DNA from 4 places in the Alteromonas sp. G5_S2_22_S1 genome. Region 2 is predicted to be linked to each of the others. Evidence: predicted binding sites of a transcription regulator. Region 2 holds the regulator's gene; each other region holds the start of a gene.
The links. The regulator MetJ, encoded in region 2, represses methionine synthesis genes. The targets are predictions, from matches to a motif close to TAGACGTCTAGACGTCTA.
Positions count from the first base shown of each region.

Region 1: a site for MetJ is predicted at 2,636-2,653, ahead of serA (phosphoglycerate dehydrogenase). Genes of this name have one in related genera too.
Region 3: a site for MetJ is predicted at 1,063-1,080, ahead of thrA (bifunctional aspartate kinase/homoserine dehydrogenase I). Genes of this name have one in related genera too.
Region 4: a site for MetJ is predicted at 1,253-1,270, ahead of metA (homoserine O-acetyltransferase MetA). Genes of this name have one in related genera too.

Region 1 is NZ_JBQKUJ010000017.1:40,291-46,048, reverse strand. Features, by position in the region: gene ACTRWF_RS16035 (ATP-binding protein) at 1-1,044, shown strand, start outside; gene ACTRWF_RS16030 (5-formyltetrahydrofolate cyclo-ligase) at 1,078-1,767, shown strand; gene rpiA (ribose-5-phosphate isomerase RpiA) at 1,854-2,510, shown strand; gene serA (phosphoglycerate dehydrogenase) at 2,756-3,985, shown strand; gene ACTRWF_RS16015 (DUF481 domain-containing protein) at 4,131-4,877, opposite strand; gene ACTRWF_RS16010 (DUF481 domain-containing protein) at 5,092-5,758, opposite strand, start outside.
Region 2 is NZ_JBQKUJ010000013.1:45,301-51,058, reverse strand. Features, by position in the region: gene priA (primosomal protein N') at 1-1,162, opposite strand, end outside; gene rpmE (50S ribosomal protein L31) at 1,517-1,729, shown strand; gene ACTRWF_RS14045 (hypothetical protein) at 1,897-2,214, opposite strand; gene ACTRWF_RS14040 (malic enzyme-like NAD(P)-binding protein) at 2,765-4,000, shown strand; gene metJ (met regulon transcriptional regulator MetJ) at 4,174-4,506, opposite strand; gene metF (methylenetetrahydrofolate reductase) at 4,668-5,555, shown strand.
Region 3 is NZ_JBQKUJ010000010.1:97,786-103,543, forward strand. Features, by position in the region: gene ACTRWF_RS12175 (excinuclease ABC subunit UvrA) at 1-842, shown strand, start outside; gene thrA (bifunctional aspartate kinase/homoserine dehydrogenase I) at 1,255-3,720, shown strand; gene thrB (homoserine kinase) at 3,846-4,793, shown strand; gene thrC (threonine synthase) at 4,955-5,758, shown strand, end outside.
Region 4 is NZ_JBQKUJ010000003.1:300,852-306,609, reverse strand. Features, by position in the region: gene ACTRWF_RS05705 (chemotaxis protein CheW) at 1-164, shown strand, start outside; gene ACTRWF_RS05700 (chemotaxis protein CheW) at 182-673, shown strand; gene ACTRWF_RS05695 (DUF2802 domain-containing protein) at 733-1,167, shown strand; gene metA (homoserine O-acetyltransferase MetA) at 1,335-2,273, shown strand; gene ACTRWF_RS05685 (homocysteine S-methyltransferase family protein) at 2,277-3,344, shown strand; gene metH (methionine synthase) at 3,354-5,758, shown strand, end outside.

The DNA.
Region 1 (5,758 bases), on a different contig from region 2:
AGTCGGCTACTTGAAGGGGAAGCGCAAAAGCTTAAGTTACCCGAATCTTTTACTACTCCTTTGTCACATGTGACGCAAAGCGGTGAAAGACTATTAGAGATAGTAAATTCTGTTTTAGATATCAAACAAATTGAAGCAGGAAAAATGCGTGTCATGCCTCGCGCGGTAAGTACACACGACTTTTTTACCCACTTATTTTCACTTACCAAGATTCGCGCTGAAGATGGCGGCATTATATTTACGTCCACCATTGATAGCAGTGTTCCCGATACACTGTTTTTCGACGACACTAAGTTTGGGCAAGTTTCACTTAACCTATTATCTAATGCGATAAAATTCACCAACCCAGGTAAGTCGGTTAACGCCCAGGTAAAATACAAAAATGATAAGTTAATATTCAATGTTATCGATCAAGGCATTGGTATCAGTGAAGAAGATCAAAAACGGCTTTTCACTCCTTTCGAGAGAATGGAAAACGCCCATCAAATTAGCGGGACAGGCCTGGGATTAAATATATCAAAACGCCTTATTGAGTTAATGGACGGCACGATTAAAGTGAGCAGTAAGGTGAACGAAGGGACTCGCATTAGCGTGACCTTGCCCTCCGATGTCCTAACTGCAAATGAGTTTGCCAATGCACAGCCACAAAGCTTTGTTGCGCAAATAAATATAGATAAGTCTGCCAAGGTTTTAGTTGTTGAGGACCATTACATTAACCAAGTCGTTATCCAAACATTGTTCGAGAAATTAGGGGTAGCTCACGCTATTGTCAGCACAGGCGAAGAAGGCGTAAAGTATGTTAACGCTAACCCTGTAGACCTTGTGTTAATGGATTTAAACCTGCCAGGCATTCAGGGGGACGAGGCCACCGCTCAGATAAAAAGCATAAACCCCGAACTGCCAGTGATTGCGGTAACCGCCGATGCCATCACTAAGCCAGCGTCTTTATACGAAAAAGGGCTTGATGATGTACTTACAAAGCCTGTCGACAGTAATGAGTTAGTACGAGTACTCAACCAATTTTTGGCGGTAAAAAGGAATTAGAATGATAATGTTAAGTGTGTGAGTAATCGACCCATGCCCGCATCAACAATTTCAGCTAGTCAGCGCGTTAAAAACAGTAATACGCTGCCCGAAGCGAAAGCCAACGCCCGTACAACATTGAGAAAACAACTTCGAGAAGCCCGCCGTGCGTTAGGCCCACAACAACAGCGTGATGCCGCGCAAGGCGTAGTTAAACAACTCTGTTCGCTGAATTTTTTAATAGAGGCTAATACCATCGCGGGCTACCTAGTTAACGACGGAGAGGTTGATTTAAAAGACTATATCGAGATGCAATGGCAAGCCCCTCAAGCAAAACAGTTCGCGCTGCCAGTGTTACACCCAATATGTAAAGGTCACCTGCTCTTTCTATCCTATACTCAACATACAGCGTTAGTTAAAAACAAATACAATATTGAAGAGCCGGCCTTAGTTTGCCCTAGCGTTATTCCTACGTCGCAATGCGATGTTATCCTTATGCCCTTGGTTGGCTTTGATACTAACGGCAATCGCCTGGGTATGGGAGGCGGCTATTACGACCGCACCCTAGCCTTTACCCAGCGCAACGTTTATCCACAAAAAAATATAAGCAGCAACAAACCTAAGCTTGTTGGTATTGCACACGACATGCAAGAAGTCGAGGCGTTGCCTGTAGCCTCGTGGGATGTTCCCCTTGATGCTATTGTTACTCCCACACGCACGCTAATTTTCAATACCGCTGAATAGTCGATATAACAAATTGTGACTATGAACTTGTGGGTTCATATAGGCATATAAGTTACACTGCCAACAAAATAAGTCGGAGAATGACCATGGATCAGAACGCAAAGAAACAAGCCGTAGCCAAAGCAGCTATCGACTACGTTGAATCAGACAGTATTGTCGGTGTGGGTACGGGTTCTACCGTGAATTTCTTTATTGAAGAACTCGGTAAAATTAAACACAAAATTGAAGGGGCAGTATCAAGCTCAGAAGCATCAACAGCGCGTTTAAAAGCTTTGGGCATTGAAGTATTTGAGCTAAACGAAGTAAGCAACCTTTCCGTTTATATCGACGGTGCCGATGAAGTTACCGAACACAAGCATATGATAAAGGGTGGCGGTGCCGCACTTACTCGTGAAAAGATTGTTGCAGGAGCAGCCACTACGTTTGTTTGTATTGTAGATGAAAGCAAACGGGTGCCAGTACTGGGCGCATTCCCCCTCCCTGTTGAAGTGATACCTATGGCCCGTTCTTTCGTAGCCCGTGAACTGGTTAAGCTTGGCGGCGACCCAGAGTACCGTCAGGGAGTGATCACCGACAATGGCAACGTTATCTTGGATGTTCATAACCTTGAGATACTTAATCCACGGGAACTAGAACAAAAGATAAATAATATTCCAGGCGTAGTGACTAACGGCATTTTCGCTCTGCGCGGTGCCGATATAGTGCTAAGTGCAACAGAAAACGGTGTTGAGACCTTTAAGTAAAAACGTAAAAACTACCAATGGCTTTCGCCGCCAGCGTTATCATTTTGTTAGTTAACGTAAACGATAAACTGAAGCGGCGAAAAGCTATACAAAAACTACTTTCAACTTAATGCGTTTTCTGTTAATTTCCGTTTAGACGTCTAGATGTCTTTATAGCATATCGACAGTGACCACTCCCTGGCATATTCAGACCTGCTGGGGTTATTCAAGCGAAATAAATTACATCAGTGAGAGATAGCGAGTTCATGAGCAAAGTTTCATTAGAGAAGGATAAAATCCGCATTTTATTGTTAGAAGGTGTTCACCAAAGCGCTTTGGAAACGCTAAAAAGCAATGGGTATAGCAACATTGAATTTCTTAAAACCTCTCTTCCTGAAGATGAGTTGATTGAAAAGATTAAAGACGCCCACTTTGTAGGTATTCGCTCGCGTACTCAAATTACAGAGAAAGTGGTTGATGCTGCACAGAAGCTTGTAGCAATCGGCTGTTTCTGTATTGGAACAAACCAAGTTGATTTAGAAGCGACCCAGCGTCGCGGCATTCCCGTGTTTAATGCGCCTTTTTCAAACACACGCTCGGTCGCTGAGTTAGTCCTTGGTCAAATTATCCTTCTTCTTCGTCAAGTGCCTAGCAAAAATGCCAAAGCGCACCGCGGCGAATGGGAAAAAACAGCCGTAGGCTCGTATGAAGCTCGCGGTAAAACACTCGGTATCATTGGCTATGGGCACATCGGTACCCAGCTGAGTATTCTTGCTGAACACCTTGGTATGCGTGTTCAGTTCTTTGATATTGAAGATAAGCTTGTGCTCGGTAACTCTACACAGGTGAAATCGTTAGAAAAGCTTCTAAATACCTCAGACGTTGTTTCGCTTCACGTACCTGAAACACCTCAAACTCAAGACATGATTGGCGAGAAAGAGCTGTCTCAAATGAAAAAAGGCAGCATTCTTATCAATGCTTCTCGCGGGACCGTGGTTGATATTGATGCACTGGCTAGCGCCCTTGAAAGCGGCCACCTTAACGGCGCTGCCATCGACGTATTCCCAGTTGAGCCTAAGTCGAACACTGAAGAGTTTGCGTCTCCGCTTCGTGCGTTTGACAACGTTATTCTTACTCCGCATGTAGGGGGAAGTACGCAAGAAGCACAGGAAAATATTGGTATTGAAGTGGCTGGCAAACTTGCCAAATATAGCGACAATGGTTCAACCTTGTCTGCAGTAAACTTCCCTGAAGTATCGCTTCCTGAGCATACGAACCGTTCACGCCTGCTTCACGTGCACAAAAACCAGCCAGGTATTCTTACGCAAATTAACCAGGCGTTTGCAGAGAAAGGCATTAATATTGAAGCCCAGTACCTTCAAACTAACGCAGAAATTGGTTACGTGGTTGTAGATGTGAAAGAAGACCGCGGTTATGAAGCCCTTGCTGAACTTCAGCAAATTGACGGCACAATAAAAACCCGTATTTTACACTAATACCGCTTTATCGACGTTAAGCCCCCTTTTTTGAAAATTGGGGCTTAAATAAAAAAACGCTGCATATAATGCAGCGTTTTTTTTAGATTAACACACAGGCCTAATGCCTAACTTACCGCGGGGGTAGTTGCGTGTATATCTTAGCTTAGAAGAAATTGTAAACTAGGCTAACAGCGGTCTCTGTATCTAGCTTCTCAACATCGTCTTCAACATTGGTGTTGTGATCAAGTTTGAATGATAGACGCATTGATAGGTTACCGCTAATAGTTGCAGTAAGGGCCGATTCAGCACGAGACTTAGTGTTATCAGAACCGACTTCCGTACTCACGGTTTGGGTGAACTTAGCGGTATCAGAGATTTTCCAAGAATAGGCCGATGACGCACGAACAATCACGCTATCTAGGTTTTCCCCATCTTGCGTTTCAATGAACGAGTAACCAGGACCAATTGAGTATTCAAGCGTATGACGCTTATTCTCTAGCACCTTTTGGTTCCAACCTGCAGCCACAGTCGCTTGATAGTTAAAGTTACTGAAGCGGTCGTCTTCGTAAGATGCGAAGCCGAATAGACGGTTATCTGGATTAGCTAGTTTATAGTTACCCTGTGCTGAACCGAAGAACTTCTGCGCTGAAGTAAATTCAATGTCTTCGCCGTCATCACCTTCCACGGTCTCTTGCTTATAAAGACCTTTAAGAACGTAGTCGTTGCTCCACTTTTCAAGTTCCTGGTGCGCTTGAATACCTGCGCTGATTGACGTGGTTTCAGTATTACCTGATGTTGAAATGAAACCTAGCTCACCTTCCATTGTAAAAGGTTTTACTTCATCGTCTTGCGCGAATACGGCAGGAGAAAGAGAAATGGCAACTAAAGATGCAAGCACTTGCTTTTTCATTGAACAATCCTATTGATTAACGGTCCATCAGTTGTACACGAGACCTTTGGTACTGCTAGGCGGTACAACGCGAGTTTTTGAAGAAATTGGTTTAACGGCGTCGCACTGGGCAACCACCACTAATATTGTGGTGCGCAGTGTACATTTTCAGCCTAGACAGTCAATGCGAACCCGTTAAAAAGGCCACATTATCCTATGAATTTACACTAATTGACTAAAAAAACTGGTACACCAAAGCAACTGATGTTTCTGTACTCAACGCTGCCACATCTTCTGGTGTATCTGTCTCGTGACTTAAAATAAATGACAGCTTCATAGCCAAAGAGCCGAAGACGTTAGCTGACAACGAGGTTTCAGAGCGAGATTTCGTATTTTCCTCGCCCGCTTCGGCACTGACAAACTGCCTTAGCTTTGCGCCTGAACTCCAGTGGTATTTATATTCTGCTGAAGCCCGTACAATAATGCCGTCATTCACAACACCATCGTTGTCCTCTTCAGCCTCGATAAAGGTATACCCCGGCCCAACACTATAACGAAACTCACTGTCTTCGTTACGCCAAACTCGCTGAGACCAACCTGCGGCTAACGAGGCGCGATGCTCATAGCCAGTAAACTTGTCATCCTCATAATCGCCGTACATGAAAAGGCGGCGGCCAGGCGTGAGTAATTTATAATCGAATTGAGCGCTGGTGTAAAAGCGTTGTGCGCTAATATCGCGCTCGGTGGTTGCACTACCACTCTCTTTATAAAGCAGTTCCGCTAGATAAATACTGCTCCAGTTTTCAGTCTCGTGATCAGCGTTTACCGCAGCTTTAACACTGGCCGCTGACGTATTCCCCGTATTAACCAGCACGCCAAGTTCGCCGTCTAGCGTAAAGCGG
Region 2 (5,758 bases):
GGGTACTTCGCGCGCCCCCGGCTCGCTTGGTGAGCTGTAAATGCGCATAGCGGCCGCTTAGCGCATTATTAAGGGTTTCAAGAGCAGGGGTGGCACTGCCAAGCAGTAAAGGAATATTATGCTGTTTCGCACGCATGGCCGCCAAATCGCGAGCATGATAGCGAAGCCCATCCTGCTGCTTAAACGACTCGTCGTGCTCTTCATCAACAATAAGCATACCCGGGTTATTAAGCGGGGTGAAAATAGCAGAGCGGGTACCTATAACAATACCGAGCTCGCCCGCTTTTGCTCGCTGCCATACTTGCAGACGGTCTTTGTCTGAAAGTTGCGAATGCAATACGCCCACGGCAATGCCAAAGCGCTTTTCGAAGCGGGATACCGTTTGCGGGGTAAGCCCAATTTCAGGCACAAGGATAAGCACCTGCTTTCCTTCGCGCAGTAAAGGCTCTATCGCTTGAAGGTATACTTCTGTTTTGCCGCTACCGGTCACCCCTTCAAGTAAGCTAACCGCAAAGTTGCCGTGTTGACGGTTAAGGGCGGCGATGGCAACTGACTGCTCAGTATCGGGAACAGGCTTATCTTCCATTGTTAACGTAGATAGCCAAGCGCCCGGCTTAAATTCAGGAGTAACCTCTTTGATAACGGCAAGCGACTTTTCTACCAAGGCTTTTACCGCTGGCGCACCAAACTGCTTACGCGCCTCTATCGCGAGCATCGCCCGTTTGGTCAAGGCGGTAAAACACGCTTTTTGCTTTGGGGCGCGAGATAGCGACGCTGACAGCGTTTTTTTACCCTCATCGGTAAGCATGAGTATATCTTGTGGAGTAGGGCCTGCCGACTCGCCTTTTCGCAATAATACAGGCAGCATGGCGTGTAACACTTCACCCGGAGCATGGTGGTAGTACTGCCACAGCCATTGCGCCATTTTTAGCAGCACCCCATCAATAATAGGTTGATGATCTAGCACCGTTTCAATGGCTTTTAGCTTGTTGCTATTGTCAATCTCGCTCTCTGATTTTTGTAGTGTTTCAACAACTACGCCCACAAGTTTGCGCGGACCGAAAGGCACCATTACCCGTACGCCTGCTTCTAGTGCGCTATCGTGGGTATATGTGAAAAGTTGGCGCAGCGGCACTGGTACAGCAACTTGAATGAAGGCCATTGCGAACGTTCTACCTTATCGTAAAGTTATTAAAGTCTATTGAGCTTTCGGGCGTAACCGTTACATAAGCGCACATAAACGTATCTAGAGTAAGCTGCATGGAAAAGTCACGCTTATTTTACCCGCCATTAAACTGAAATATTTAAACATACTTTGCGCTTTAGCATAAAAGGAATGTTTCGTTGTTTAGCGAGCATACAAAAACCGCTTGATCAACCCTCTGCCATCCTTTATTATGCGCCGCTCTTTTTGCGATAGGCTGTTCTTTGAACGACTTATCATTTGAATTAAGTAACGTATGGTGTGCGACTTCGGGTTGTATAGCGATACGGCCTTATTATGTGAGGTAATCCCATGAAACAAGATATCCACCCTAAATACGAAGAAATCACAGCAACTTGCTCTTGTGGTAACGTTATGAAAATTCGTTCTACGCTTGGTAAAGACATCAACCTAGACGTATGTTCATCATGTCACCCTTTCTACACTGGTAAGCAACGTAACGTTGACACTGGTGGTCGTGTTGATCGCTTCAAGAAGCGTTTCGGTGCATTGGGCAAAAAGTAAGCCTGATATCGAGTTCGAAAAAAGCGCCTATACGGCGCTTTTTTATTGCCTGTCATTATTTGCAGGTTAAATAATATCTGTGCTTAATTGGCTATCAGCGCGTGCCCCCTCGCATCACTGTAAACGAAAAAACCTCTCTGCGCCTTAAGCCTCGCCTGCTCGGCGCGTTAATGCTCGTTGTCTAGCTTCGATAAGTGCACGTCCCAGTCGCCGCCGCTACGTTGTTTACATGCTTCTTCGCTGTCAAAATAGACCCCAACGGGTTTAGATTTAATGGCCGCTGTTGCAATATTCACCCAACTTATAAAGTCCATATCCCACCCATTGGTTTGCGCTACCTGCTTTTCATGCTCGCGACTAAAAACAGCCACGACTTTAGGTGTACGCCAGTGGCCAGTATGCGTAAGCCAGGCAAACCCGCTATTGTCTTCTTTTACGCTTTCGCATACGTCTGTGAGTACTTCAATAAGTTTTCGTTCTGTCATTACGCTCGTCCACGCCGCAGTTTCGGTATCAATGTTTGAGATATTAACAAAACGACGCCGCAGACATAATCGTTTGGTGAAAATTTAGGCTGTGATCCCTACGCCTCACAATAATAGAAATTAAAAATACAAAGACATATTGAAATAAATGAGATGAATGATAATTATAGGCTTAATTTACTGGTCTAATTAGTGTGGCTCCCCTACATTGGTTAATGAGGATTCTGATCAGATATGTACACAATGAAATGCTGTGTTAGAGTTGCGATAGGCGTTCTGATAGTGGGTATTAATCTTATGAATATTGGCTTGCTATCATGCCTTGTAGCGCTTTCAGTTATTCGAATTCATATTGCGTAACTGAAAATGCAACAACAAATTAAGCTGGAACCTGTGGCTAGATTCGCTCAGTTTCAGTGTTTAAAACTTTTTGTAATTACTTGGTTAGAACGCGCTTGTGTTTATCTTCCTATAACTATAACGACATAAGATAGCGGCAAAGCGTGAGTAAAAACACCGATGAACCCTACATCTAAGGATACAATTTTACATGTCAGATTTTAGACAACGCGCACTCGATTATCACGCCTACCCCACCCCCGGAAAAATTCGCGTAGAGCTGTCTACGCCAGCAGATAGTGTTGACGACCTTGCATTAGCATACAGCCCCGGTGTTGCCGAACCAGTTAGGGAAATAGCTGAAGACCCCGATAATGCCTATAAGTACACCGCTAAAGGTAATATGGTAGCCGTGATTAGTAATGGCACCGCGATTTTAGGTTTAGGTAACCTTGGCCCCCTCGCTTCAAAGCCTGTGATGGAAGGTAAAGCCTTGCTGTTTAAACGCTTTGCCGGGCTAGATGCCATTGATATTGAAGTAAAGCATCGCACGACAGAAGAGTTCATTAATACTGTGGCGAATATCGCCGACACCTTCGGCGGTATAAACTTAGAAGATATTAAAGCCCCTGAGTGTTTTGAGATTGAACAAGAGCTTATAAAGCGCTGTAAAATTCCCGTATTTCACGACGATCAGCACGGTACTGCAATCGTCACGGCAGCGGGTATGCTAAATGCCCTTGAGATTCAGGGCAAAAATATCGAGAGTGCAAAAATAGTGTGCATGGGTGCAGGCGCAGCCGCGGTAGCTTGCATGGAACTACTCATTAAATGCGGCGCCCAGCGTGAACGCATTTATATGCTAGACAGAAAAGGGGTTATTCATACCCGTCGTGAAGAGCTGACTGAGCACAAAAAGCTCTTTGCTAACAACACCGACAAACGCACCCTTGAAGATGTTATGGAAGGCGCAGATATTTTTGTTGGCGTATCAGGGCCTGACGTTTTACCACCAGAAACGCTAGCGTTAATGGCCGAGAACCCTATTGTATTTGCTTGCTCAAACCCAGACCCAGAGATAAAGCCAGAGCTGGCCCATGAGGTGCGTAAAGACCTCATTATGGCAACCGGGCGCTCTGATTACCCAAATCAGGTTAACAACGTTCTATGCTTCCCTTTTATTTTCCGCGGCGCATTAGATGTTCGCGCCACGGCCATAAACGACGAGATGAAAGTGGCCGCCGTTGAAGCCCTTCGCACCATTACCAAAGAGCCGGTGCCAGAAGAAGTATTAGCGGCAAGTAAAAGCGACAGTCTGACCTTCGGTAAAGAGTACATTATCCCTAAGCCGATGGACCCACGCTTATGTGAACGTATCGCAACTGCGGTATCTAAAGCAGCGATAGCGTCCGGCGTGGCCCGGGTACCTGAAAACTCGGCCGAATAGGGGTAAATTAACAGTGGGGTTGCCGAAAACCAGACTAGCGAAAGGCTAACTTCAGTGATGTAGCATTAAACAAGAATTACTATGTTTAATATGCCATAAAAAACGGCGCTATTATTGTGAGATCACTTCACACTAATAGCGCCGTTTTTTGTTAGCATGGGTTAAGCTGAACTTTATTCATCTTCCGAGACGTTGTTTTCAAAGCTTGGATCTATACCCATTTCTTCCATAATGCGACGCGCTTCTGCTGGCACCCGATTAGGATTGTCTTTGCGCAAATCATCGTCGTTCGGTAAAGGTTGCCCCGTAAACGCGTGTAAAAACGCTTCGCAAAGTAACTCCGAATTGGTGGCGTGGCGCAAATTGTTTATTTGGCGGCGAGTACGCTCGTCGGTGAGTGCCTTCAGCACATTAATTGGTATAGAGACAGTGACTTTCTTTACCTGCTCGCTCTTTTTACCATGCTCTGCGTAGGGGTGAATATACTTACCGTTCCATTCTGCCATTGTACTAACTCGGTCTACTCTTTTTTATGTTATGAACAGAAATTCTAAACAAGTTCACGAAAAGGTCAATTGAGCAGTGTAAACCTCTTGACGTCTAGACATATATTATTTAATTTAGACGTCTAAACGTCTATAAAATTATATTTTCAAGAGAATAAGCCATGGTTTCTTACGCGCAAGGTATCGATGCATTAAACCAGTCCCTGTCGGAACTGCGTGATATTGATGTATCTTTTGAATTTTTTCCGCCTAAAACGGAAGCCATGGAACAAACACTATGGAAATCTGTAGAGCGCTTAGCGCCGCTAAAGCCAAGCTATATGTCGGTGACCTATGGTGCGAATAGCGGCGAACGAGACAGAACACACGATGTGGTTAAGCGAATTCAACAGCAAACCGGTGTTGCTGCAGTTCCACACTTAACGTGCGTAGATGCAAGCCGCGAGGAGCTTAAGCAAATTGCAAAAGACTACTGGGATTCAGGCATTCGCCGTATTGTTGCGCTTCGCGGCGATTTACCGCCAGGGTTAGAAAAAACAGAGATGTACGCCTCTGACTTAGTTGCCTTGTTGAAAGACGTGGCGGATTTTGATATTTCCGTTGCTGCTTACCCTGAAAAGCACCCTGAAGCCCCGAATGCGCAGTTCGACCTGCTTAACCTTAAACGCAAGGCTGAAGCAGGAGCAACCGAAGCCATTACGCAGTTTTTCTTCGACACCAGCGTTTATTTGCGATTTAGAGACCGCGCAGCCGCTGCCGGTGTAGATATCGATTTAGTGCCGGGCATTTTGCCAGTAACCAATTACCAAACCCTGGTTAAATTCGCTGGCTTTACTAACGTGCATGTTCCAGGGTGGCTACATAAAATGTTCGATGGCCTTGACGCTGACGACCAGGCAACGCGAAACCTTATTGGAGCAAACATTGCTATGGACCAAGTTAAGGTATTAGCGAAAGAAGGGGTTAAGCACTTCCACTTCTATACCCTTAACCGTAGCGAACTCAGTTACGCCATTTGCCATATGCTAGGCGTACGCAGTGGCGCATAATCTCCGTGGCACTCGCTTTAACAGTACCCTCTGATAATATGAATGCAGAACAGGCGCGTAAAAAGCGCCTTTTTTATATCACCTGCATAAAGCCTAATTTAAATTTTGCCACCAAGGCTTACCCCAGTTACCATTTGATATAGGTGTATTGAACTATCCACACCTATAGGCCTCCCATCATATGGCCACTATTTTTCGCACAT
Region 3 (5,758 bases), on a different contig from region 2:
CATCCGAAGATAAGGTTACCCAAGAGGGCTTTATCGCCAGCGGGTCAGATAATATAAGTCGCTTAGTGGTTGTAGATCAGTCTCCTATAGGCAGAACACCACGCTCGACGCTCGCAACCTACACGGGCATGTTCGACCAAATCAGACGCTTATTTGCTACCACTGACGACGCGAAAAGCCGTGAGTATGATGCCGGTCATTTTTCTTTTAACGTGACCAAAGGCCGATGTCCCAACTGTGAAGGACTAGGTGTAGTGTCGGTAGAATTACTATTTATGCCCAGTGTGTATTCACCTTGTTCGGTCTGTAATGGTTCACGGTTTAAGGATGAGGTTTTAGATGTTCACTATAAAAAACACTCTATTGCCGATATTTTATCTCTTACAGTCAACGAGGCGCAGGATGTCTTTGAGGATAACAGCGCAGTTTTGCGAGGGCTTAAAACACTAATTAACGTTGGCCTTGGTTATCTTACACTGGGGCAAAGTGCCACCGAGCTATCGGGAGGGGAGGCCCAGCGTATTAAGTTGGCCTCTGAACTTAAGCGTGCGCAAAACAATAACACCCTTTATGTGCTGGACGAACCAACCACAGGTTTGCACCTTTCAGATACTGCACTGCTTTTGGAGCACTTAAGTACGCTCGTGGATAGCGGTAATACCGTGGTGATGGTTGAGCATAATATGCAAGTGGCCGCCGCTAGTGACCACGTTATTGATATGGGGCCGGGAGCTGGCGAAGACGGTGGACAAATCGTGGCGTGGGGCACACCAAAAGACGTTGCGAAAAATAAGAAAAGCGCAACTGCGCCCTTTTTAAAGCAAGCTTGCAAAATAAATTAATCGGCAAAGGCCGCCGGTCGCTCATTTGTTTACTCATTTCGCATGCCGTATCTTTGTCATAGCAGCAACCACTGTGCAATAGGGCTTGGAGAAGCCAATATGCAGTATCACACTTAAACGCCGTAGTGAGGTAAAACGGGTTTGTACCTTAAAAAGAAATGTTTTTGAAAGAGTGTTTCACTTTTTGCAATACAGTGTGGTGAAAACTGCGGTTGACTTATAGACGTCTATACGGCAAATTGCTTGTATGAAAATGATTCTACTTACTCGCACCACCATGATGTCGATTACCACCTTAAAAAGGGCGGTCGCTGGCTAGTGCAAGTAAGCAAAAGACAACGAAAGCCCGCCTAACACAGAGCGGGCTTTTTTTTACACACGTTTTAGCATGCGTAACCTTAAGGAGCAGCATATGAAAGTCTTAAAGTTTGGGGGTTCTTCTCTAGCCGATGCACCGCGATACATGCGCGTTATGGAAATTAGCACGGCAACCCACCAAACCGACGGTGCTGCGGTTGTACTCTCTGCCCCTAAGGGGGTAACGAACGCGCTTTCACTATTGTGTGAACAAGCAGCCGCGGGTGAAGATTTCCAACCGTTATTCACTAAACTGAACGACACGGTTACCGGCATTGCCAACAACCTTAACGAAGAACTCGACGGCTTTGCCCACGCAAGCGTGGTAGATTTCATCAACAGTCATCTCAGTGTATTAAAGCAGCACCTTGAAGGCATAAAGTTGCTTGGCGTAGCGCCAGATAATGTTTCAGCGGGTATCCTAAGCATTGGTGAATATATTTCGGTTACGCTTTTCAGCGCCATGCTTTCAGCGAAGGGCATCGCTAACCGCGTTATCGACCCGGTAAAATATGTGCTTGCCGATGGCGAATACCTAGACAGCATTGCCGATGTGTCGCTAAGTAAGGCGCGTTTTTCAGACGTACCAAACGATGGCAGTGAGTTCTTAATAATGCCGGGTTTCGTCGCCGCTAATGAAGCGGGCGAAAAAGTGACGTTAGGCCGCAACGGTTCAGATTATTCCGCAGCAATTTTAGCGGCGTGTATCGATGCAAGCTGTTGCGAGATTTGGACAGACGTAGATGGTGTTTACAATGCTGACCCGAACCAAGTAGAAGGTGCGGTACTGCTTGATAAATTGACTTATCAAGAAGCCATGGAACTGTCTTATTTTGGCGCTAAAGTACTTCACCCGAAAACCATTGGCCCTATCGCTCAACATCACATCCCGTGTTTAATCCGCAATACGCTTAATCCAGCGGCGCCGGGTACGCTTATCAGCAACGAAAAAAGTGAAGTATGGACGTCGGTTAAAGGTATTTCACAGCTTGATAACGTTACTATGTTTAACGTTGCAGGCCCTGGTCTTAAAGGCATGGTAGGCATGGCAAGTCGCGTGTTTGAAGTCATGTCGAATGCGAATATCTCTATCAGTTTAATTACTCAGTCTTCCTCTGAGTACTCAATCAGTTTTTGTATTCAAAGCAAAGACGCCCAGCGTGCGTTAACCTTGCTTGAAGATGCGTTTGCACTAGAGTTACAAAATCAGCTGCTTGATCCAATCGAAGTGCGTCATGATCTTGCCATTGTTACCTTAGTGGGTGACGGTATGCGTCAAACCAAAGGCTTGGCGGCCCGTTTCTTTAACTCGCTAGCGCAAGCGAGAGTTAACAACGTAGCCATCGCGCAGGGCTCTTCTGAGCGCTCAATCTCTACGGTTATTGAAAGCAAGCGTGCGAAAAAAGCGGTAAAAGTCATTCATCAGAATTTTTTCTCTGACCGTCATACCATAGACGTATTCCTAGTAGGGTGTGGCAACGTGGGGACTGAACTGCTAGGGCAGATTGAAAAGCAGCAGCCGGCACTGTTAAAGCGCAATATTCAGCTGCGTGTTTACGGTATTGCCAATAGCCGTAAGCTGCTGTTAAACAGCCAAGGTATAGATTTAAGCGGTGACTGGAGCGCAGCACTTGATTCAGCGAGCGAAGGGTTGAGCGTTGAGCGCTTACACCAGTTTGCTAATGACAACAGCTTAGTGAACCCAGTTATTGTTGACTGCACCAGCCATGAAGCTATTGCCAATCAGTACGTTGATATGATGGAAAGTGGTTTCCACGTAGTGACGCCGAACAAAAAGGCGAATACCAGCGCCATGGCTTATTACCGTAAGCTGCGCAAAACGGCACTTTCTACTAACCGTCAATACCTTTATGAGACGACAGTGGGCGCAGGCCTTCCGGTTATTGATAACCTGCAAAAGCTGTTTAGCGCCGGTGACGTTCTGCATCGCTTTGAAGGTATTTTATCAGGCAGCTTGTCTTACGTGTTCGGCAAGCTTGACGAGGGCATGAGCCTGTCGCAAGCGACGCAAACAGCAAAAGACAATGGCTTTACCGAGCCAGATCCTCGCGATGATTTAAGCGGTATGGACGTAGCGCGTAAGCTGCTTATTATGGCCCGCGAAGCCGACCTAGAACTTGAGCTTTCCGATATAGAGATTGAGTCAGTATTGCCAGCAGGCTTTGCTGAAGATTGTTCCATTGACGAATTTATGCAGCAGCTACCTGAATTAGATGCTGCGATAAATGAAAAAGTGGAAGCAGCCAAAGCAGAAGGCAAAGTACTTCGCTATATCGGCAGCATTGAAGACGGTAAGTGCAAAGTAAGCATTCAGGCTGTGCCGGCAAGCAACCCGCTTTCACAAGTAAAAGACGGTGAAAATGCGCTGGCTATCAACAGTGACTACTATAGCCCAATTCCTTATGTGATAAGAGGCTACGGCGCTGGTGGTACGGTGACCGCAGCGGGGGTGTTTGCAGATATTTTGCGTACCATGCCGTGGAAGCAAATGGTGCACTAAAGGCTAACTGAAGCCTTGTAAAAGCGAAACGTAAATAATAAGCGGTTTAAGTAAGTCATTCGATTAGGCGAGCTAAGCAAAGCATGTGGCAGATGCTTAGTCGCCAGCGAAGTAAGAGAAATAATATGAAAGCATTAAAGGCCTTCGCGCCGGCATCAATAGGAAATGTAAGCTTAGGCTTTGACGTACTTGGCGCGGCCCTTGCGCCTGTTGACGGCACTAAGCTAGGTGACGAGGTTGAAATAACATCCGCTGAATCATTTTCGTTAGAAACAGTAGGGCGCTTTGCCCATAAGCTTCCAGGTGATACAGATAGCAATATTGTCACTAAGTGCTATCACTATTTTTGTGAGCAAATGGAAAAAGCAGGTAAGCCAACATCGCCGGTTGCTCTGACACTTCACAAGAACTTGCCTATCGGCAGTGGCCTAGGATCAAGCGCCAGTTCAATAGTGGCGGCTTTCGCAGCGCTAAATGCTTACTTCGATACGCCGTTTGACCAAGATACGTTACTTATCATGATGGGCGAATTAGAAGGGCAAATTAGCGGTAGCGTTCACTATGACAACGTAGCACCGTGTTATTTGGGCGGCATGACGCTAATGACGGGGAGCGAGGCGCCTGTCACACTGTCATTACCTCTGAACGACGACTGGTACTACGCCATTTGTTATTCGGGCATTAGCGTGTCGACAGCGGCTGCACGAGATATATTGCCTAAGCAAGTAGACATGGCAACAGCACTTACGTTTGGCCGCCAGCTTGGCGTATTTGTACACGCGTTACATGCAGACAACTTTGACTTAGCTGCGTCGGTCATGAAAGATGTTATCGCCGAGCCCTACAGAAAGTCGCTACTGCCAGGCTTCGATGAAGCCCGCGCGTTTAGCGAAGAAACCGGCGCGCTGGCGTTCGGTATTTCCGGCTCAGGCCCAACGGTGTTTGCGGTTTGCTCATCGAAAGCGCAGGCAGAAAAGGTCGCAGCCTATTTAACTGAGAACTACATTCAGAACGAAGACGGTTTTAGTCATGTGTGCCAAATCCCTAGCCAGGGCACGCTAATTTCTGAATAATTGACGCAATAACTAAATCTGCCTAATTTCACTACATAGAAAACTGGGCAGCGCAACGCTCGCAAGCCAACGCGAATAATGCAGGCCATGCGAGTAAGCAAAGAAACAAATTAAAAGTTTGAAAGGGCGGAGAATTCGCCCAATAAAAAAGGTAACAGCAAGTGGAATTGGTAAATTTAAAAGATTCATCGGACACAGCGAGCTTTGCTGAAGCGGTAAAGCGTGGTTTAGGTAAGAACCAAGGGCTTTATTTTCCAGAGCATATTCCTACCTTAGACAATATTGACGAATTGCTGGAAAAGCCATTTGTAGAGCGCAGCATTGATGTGCTTCGTGCGCTTATTGGAGACGAGCTTAATAACGGCGAGCTTGAAGAAATTGTCAAAACAGCTTTCGCATTTGGTGCGCCGGTTGAACAGGTTAACGATAACGTTTATAGCCTAGAGCTTTTCCACGGCCCAACCCTTGCGTTTAAAGACTTTGGTGGCCGTTTTATGGCACAAACCCTCTCGCGTATAAGCGAAGGTAAGCCTGTGACTATCCTAACCGCCACGTCAGGCGATACAGGTGCAGCTGTTGCTCATGCGTTCCACGGTATCGACAATATCAACGTGGTTATCTTGTTCCCTAAGGGCAAGATCAGCGCGTTGCAAGAAAAGCTTTTCACTACGTTGGGCGGTAATATTCACACTGTAGCAATCGAATCAGATTTTGATGCATGCCAGTCCCTTGTGAAAACTGCGTTTGACGACCCAGATGTGCGTGAAGGTCTTCACCTCAACTCTGCGAACTCCATTAATATAAGTCGTTTATTGGCACAGGTATGTTACTACTTTGAAGCGGTTAGCCAACTGCCCAAAGAGAAGCGCGACCAGCTTGTTATTTCGGTACCTAGCGGTAACTTCGGTAATCTTACGGCAGGCATGATCGCTAAATCGTTAGGCCTACCGATTAAACGCTTCATT
Region 4 (5,758 bases), on a different contig from region 2:
ATACGGTCAATTTGACCTCCGATGACGTTAAATGGCGCGAGTCCACAGGTAAACGTCCCTGGTTAGCGGGGATGGTTAAAGAGAAAATGTGCGCGTTAATTGACGTTGAAGAATTAATATCTATGCTTAACAAAGGCTTAGGCAGTAACGACCAGACGCCATAGTATCGGGAGCCAGGTTCATGAGCGACGAAAGAATAAATAGCAATGCCACCGACAGTAACGACGAAGTCCTTCAATGGGTAACGTATCGCCTAGGTGATGAAACATATGGTATTAACGTAATGCAAGTACAAGAAGTATTGCGTTATACCGAGATAGCCCCAGTTCCCGGTGCGCCCGACTACGTATTAGGTATTATTAACCTGCGTGGTAACGTTGTGACGGTAATCGATACTCGCGCGCGTTTTGGTTTACCGCCAACAGAAATTACTGACAATACGCGTATCGTTATAATTGAGTCTGACGAACAGGTAGTCGGTATCCTTGTAGATAGCGTGGCAGAAGTGGTTTATCTGAAGTCTTCAGAGATTGATAGTGCCCCTAACGTGGGCACGGAAGAAAGCGCTAAGTTTATTCAAGGCGTGAGCAACCGAGACGGTGAACTACTGATACTTGTTGATCTCAATAAGTTGCTAAGTGATGAAGAGTGGGATGAGCTTAGCAGCATCTAAATAAATGAACGGGCGGCATGGTTAGTCATGCCTCCTGCGTTTCCCCAAGGGTTATATCCATGGATTGGCAGCTCGCTGCACCTACCGTGTTAGAAATTGTATTATGCGTTTTCATCCTTATACTTATCGTTGCTATAGGTGTAATTTACTCGCATGTATGTACACTTCGCGCCGCGCTAAATGATTGTGAAAATAAAAACGCAGAAGCTATTTTACGCGTAGAAGCCATAGCTAATAACGCCAATAATCAGCAAACTGAAGCGCAGGCAAGAACCCTTGTTATTACACGCCACCTGAAAGAACTAGAAGAAAAGCAAACCGATATTGAAAACCATGTTCGTGAGCTGAAGCTTCAAGACCCTTCACTGCGTCTATATCAACGTGCCGCGGAACTAGTGAAGCAAGGGGCAAGTATTGATGAAATCATTGAAGCGTGTGACATTCCGCGTGCCGAAGCTGAAATGTTGGTGATGGTGCACAAGCAACACAGCTAAAAACATTGGCAGAAGGTGATTAATCATTCCAATTCGCTTCTATCGACGAGAAAGTCCCTCCATTACGTTACTCAAAAAAAACGTTTAGACGTCTAGACGTAAAGATGTTGACATATTCCCAGTTATAGACACAATACGGGTATTGTAATTTATCACTGGAGCCCTCTATGCCAATTCGTATTCCTGAGCAGTTACCCGCACAGAATGTACTACTAGGTGAAAACATTTTTACCATGGACATGGACAGGGCGGCTAACCAGGATATTCGTCCTCTTGAAGTGGGTATTTTAAATTTAATGCCGAATAAAATTGAGACAGAAGTGCAACTGCTGCGTCTGCTCTCAAACACGCCACTACAGATAAATGTGGATTTGATCCGCATAGACAACCAGGCGCCCAAGAATACGCCTCAGTCGCACATGGACGCTTTCTACCATGACTTTTCGTCGGTGGCGAACAAAAAGTATGATGGCCTTATTGTTACCGGCGCCCCATTAGCGCTTATCGATTACGAAGAAGTGAAATACTGGGAAACCATGACCACTATTTTGGAGTGGGCGCAGCGCCACGTAAATTCGACGCTTTATCTGTGTTGGGCGGCCCATGCAGCCATGTACCATTTTTACGGCATTACCCGCGAACTGCGAGATGAAAAGTTTTCAGGGGTGTTTAAGCACAAAGTTAACGATCCAAATAATGAGTTATTAAGAGGCTTTGATCCGTCATTCTATGCCCCCCATTCACGCTACGGGCATATCGATACTTCGTTGTACAACAGTGTTGACGGGCTTAACGTGGTCGCAGAGTCTGATGAGGTAGGCGCCTATATTGTCGCCTCTGAAGACAAGCGCATGGTATTTGTTACCGGCCACCCAGAATACGACCCTGATACACTAAAAGACGAGTATTTACGCGACATTGCTGCCGGCCAAACACCGCCCATTCCGAAAAATTATTTTGAAGGAGACGACCCAGCCACGTCTCCCATTGTACAGTGGCGGTCGCACGGCAGCCTATTGTTTACAAACTGGCTGAATTATTATGTTTATCAGACCACGCCTTACGATTTAAGTCAGCTTGCTGAAAAGTCACAGCCAAAGAGGTAGCACGTGAGCAAAAATACAATATCTAGCGCGCAGACAACGCTTACAAAAGCCGCTAAAGAGCGCATTCTTATTCTTGATGGCGCTATGGGCACTATGATTCAGCGTCACAAATTAGAAGAAGATGATTACCGCGGAACACAGTTCTCAGATTGGCACTGTGACGTAAAAGGTAATAACGATATGCTGGTTATTACTCAGCCGGATATTATTTATCAAATTCACTGCGACTACTTCGAAGCAGGCGCTGATATCATTGAAACAAACACCTTTAACGCCACCACAATTGCTATGGCCGACTATGACATGCAGGCCCATTCGCGGGACATCAATGTGGCGGCGGCCAAGTTGGCCAGAAAAGCCGCTGACGAGTTTACTGCGAAAACGCCAAACAAACCGCGATTCGTGGCAGGCGTTTTGGGCCCAACAAATCGCACAGCCTCGATTTCGCCAGATGTAAATGACCCCGGTAAACGCAACGTAACGTTCGATGAACTTGTCGATGCGTACAGCGAGTCTACCGAGGCACTCATTGAAGGCGGCGTAGACTTAATCATGTTAGAAACTATTTTCGACACATTAAATGCCAAAGCCGCAGCTTATGCGGTGGAGTCGGTGTTTGAAAAGCTAGGTAAGTCTTTACCTGTTATGGTGTCTGGCACAATTACCGACGCTTCAGGGCGCACATTATCGGGGCAAACCGCCGAGGCATTTTATTATTCGATGCGTCACATCAGCCCGTTTTCTTTCGGGTTAAATTGCGCCCTTGGCCCCGACTTATTGCGTCAATACGTGGATGAAGTGGCGGCAATCAGTGAATGCTTTATTTCGGCACACCCCAATGCTGGCCTACCTAACGAGTTTGGTGAGTACGATATGGAAGGGCCAGAAATGGCCGAGCACATTAAAGAATGGGCGCAATCAGGGCTTGTGAATATCGTAGGCGGTTGCTGCGGTAGTACGCCAGACCACATTCGCGAAATCGCTAATGCGGTAGCGGGTATAGCGCCACGTAACGTACCTGCATTTGAACCTAAAATGCGTTTGTCAGGCCTAGAGCCGTTTGTACACTAGGAGGGCATTATGAGCGCAGAATTTTCCACATTTATTAATATCGGCGAGCGCACCAACGTTACAGGCTCCGCTCGCTTTAAACGCCTTATTCTTGAAGGTGATTATGAAACCGCACTTGATGTCGCTAGACAGCAGGTAGAAAACGGTGCCCAAATCATCGATATCAATATGGATGAGGCCATGCTTGATTCCAAGCAGGCTATGATCACCTTCTTAAACCTCATAGCTTCCGAGCCCGATATTAGCCGCGTACCCATCATGATTGATTCATCAAAATGGGAAGTGATAGAGGCGGGCCTTAAATGCGTACAGGGCAAAGCTATTGTTAACTCAATTAGCTTAAAAGAAGGGGAAGCGCTTTTTTTACATCAAGCTAAGCTCATTAAACGTTATGGTGCTGCAACCGTGGTTATGGCGTTCGACGAAACCGGTCAGGCCGACACCCAGGCCCGTAAAGTCGAGATTTGTCAGCGCAGCTATAAACTGCTGACTGAAGACATCGGTTTTCCGCCAGAAGATATTATTTTTGACCCCAACATTTTTGCTGTAGCTACAGGTATCGAGGAACATGATAACTACGCGGTGGACTTTATTGAAGCTACCCGCGAAATACGTAAAACCTGTCCGTACTCACATATCTCCGGCGGCCTATCTAATATCTCTTTCTCGTTCAGGGGTAATAACCCAGTACGAGAGGCCATGCATTCGGTATTTCTATATCACGCAATTCGTGCAGGTATGGATATGGCTATAGTTAATGCAGGCCAGTTAGAGGTATATGACGAAATTCCACCTGAACTTCGCGAAGCCGTTGAAGACGTGATTTTAAATCGCAGAAGTGATGCCACTGAGCGTTTGCTAGACATTGCACCTAACTATCAAGGCGACGGTAAGGCCGCAGTAAAAGAAGATTTAAGCTGGCGCGAACAAGACGTAAATAAGCGTTTAGAGCACGCCCTTGTAAAAGGGATCACCGACTATATCATCGACGACACCGAAGAGGCCCGACAACAGGCTGAACGTCCGCTACACGTTATTGAAGGGCCTTTAATGGACGGCATGAACGTAGTAGGTGATTTGTTCGGCGAAGGTAAGATGTTCTTACCTCAGGTCGTAAAGTCTGCCCGCGTAATGAAAAAAGCGGTAGCGCACTTACAGCCCTTCATCGAAGAAGAAAAATCAGACGATGCTAAGAGCAACGGTAAAATTCTACTAGCAACGGTAAAAGGCGACGTTCACGATATCGGTAAAAACATTGTAGGTGTGGTACTACAGTGTAATAACTTTGAAGTTATCGATTTAGGCGTGATGGTACCAGCCGCCACTATTTTGCAAACCGCCAAAGACGAAAACGTAGACATGATTGGCCTGTCGGGGCTGATTACCCCATCGCTTGACGAAATGGTGCATGTTGCGAAAGAAATGGAGCGTCAGGGTTTTGAAATTCCGCTGCTTATTGGTGGGGCAACCACGTCTAAAGCGCATACTGCCGTTAAAATTGAGCAAAATTACCACGCCCCTGTTTCCTACGTACCTAATGCCAGTCGAGCGGTGGGTGTTTGTCAGCGCTTACTTAATAAAGCGTCCCGTGACATCTACGCCAAAGAGTTAGCGAAAGAGTACGAAACAGTGCGCGAGCAGCATGCCCGTAAGAAGCCTCGCAGTAAGCCTGTCACGTTAGCGCAGGCTAGAGATAACGCGTTTAAGCCCGACTTTAACACGCTGCCTGTAAAACCTGCGACATTAGGTGTAACCCCTGTTACCGCTGATTTAGCGACACTGCGCAATTATATTGACTGGACACCGTTCTTTTTGACCTGGTCTTTAGCGGGTAAGTATCCTCGAATACTTAACGATGATGTAGTCGGTGAGCAGGCGCAGTCGTTGTTTAATGATGCCAACGCCATGCTAGATAAGATCATTGAAGACAACACGCTTCAAGCGAAAGGTGTTATAGGGCTATTCCCCGCCAATCGCGTGGGCGATGATGTAGAAATTTATAGCGATGAATCGCGCACAAAAGTAAGCGGAGTAGGCCACCACCTTCGTCAACAAACGCTTAAAGACAAGTTCGCTAACTACTGCTTAGCCGACTTTGTGGCTGAAAAGTCGAGCGGTATTGAAGACTATGTAGGCGCTTTTGCGGTCACGGGGGGCATAGGTGAAGATGAGCTGGCTGATAGTTATATTCAAGCGGGTGACGACTACAATGGCATTATGGTAAAAGCCGTAGCCGACAGGTTAGCCGAAGCTTTTGCTGAATATCTTCATGAGCAGGTACGTAAACATTACTGGGGTTATGCAAAGGACGAAGCGCTAAGTAACGAAGCGCTCATTCGCGAAAAATATCAAGGTATTCGCCCGGCTCCAGGTTATGCAGCCTGCCCAGAACATACTGAAAAGCAGCTTATTTG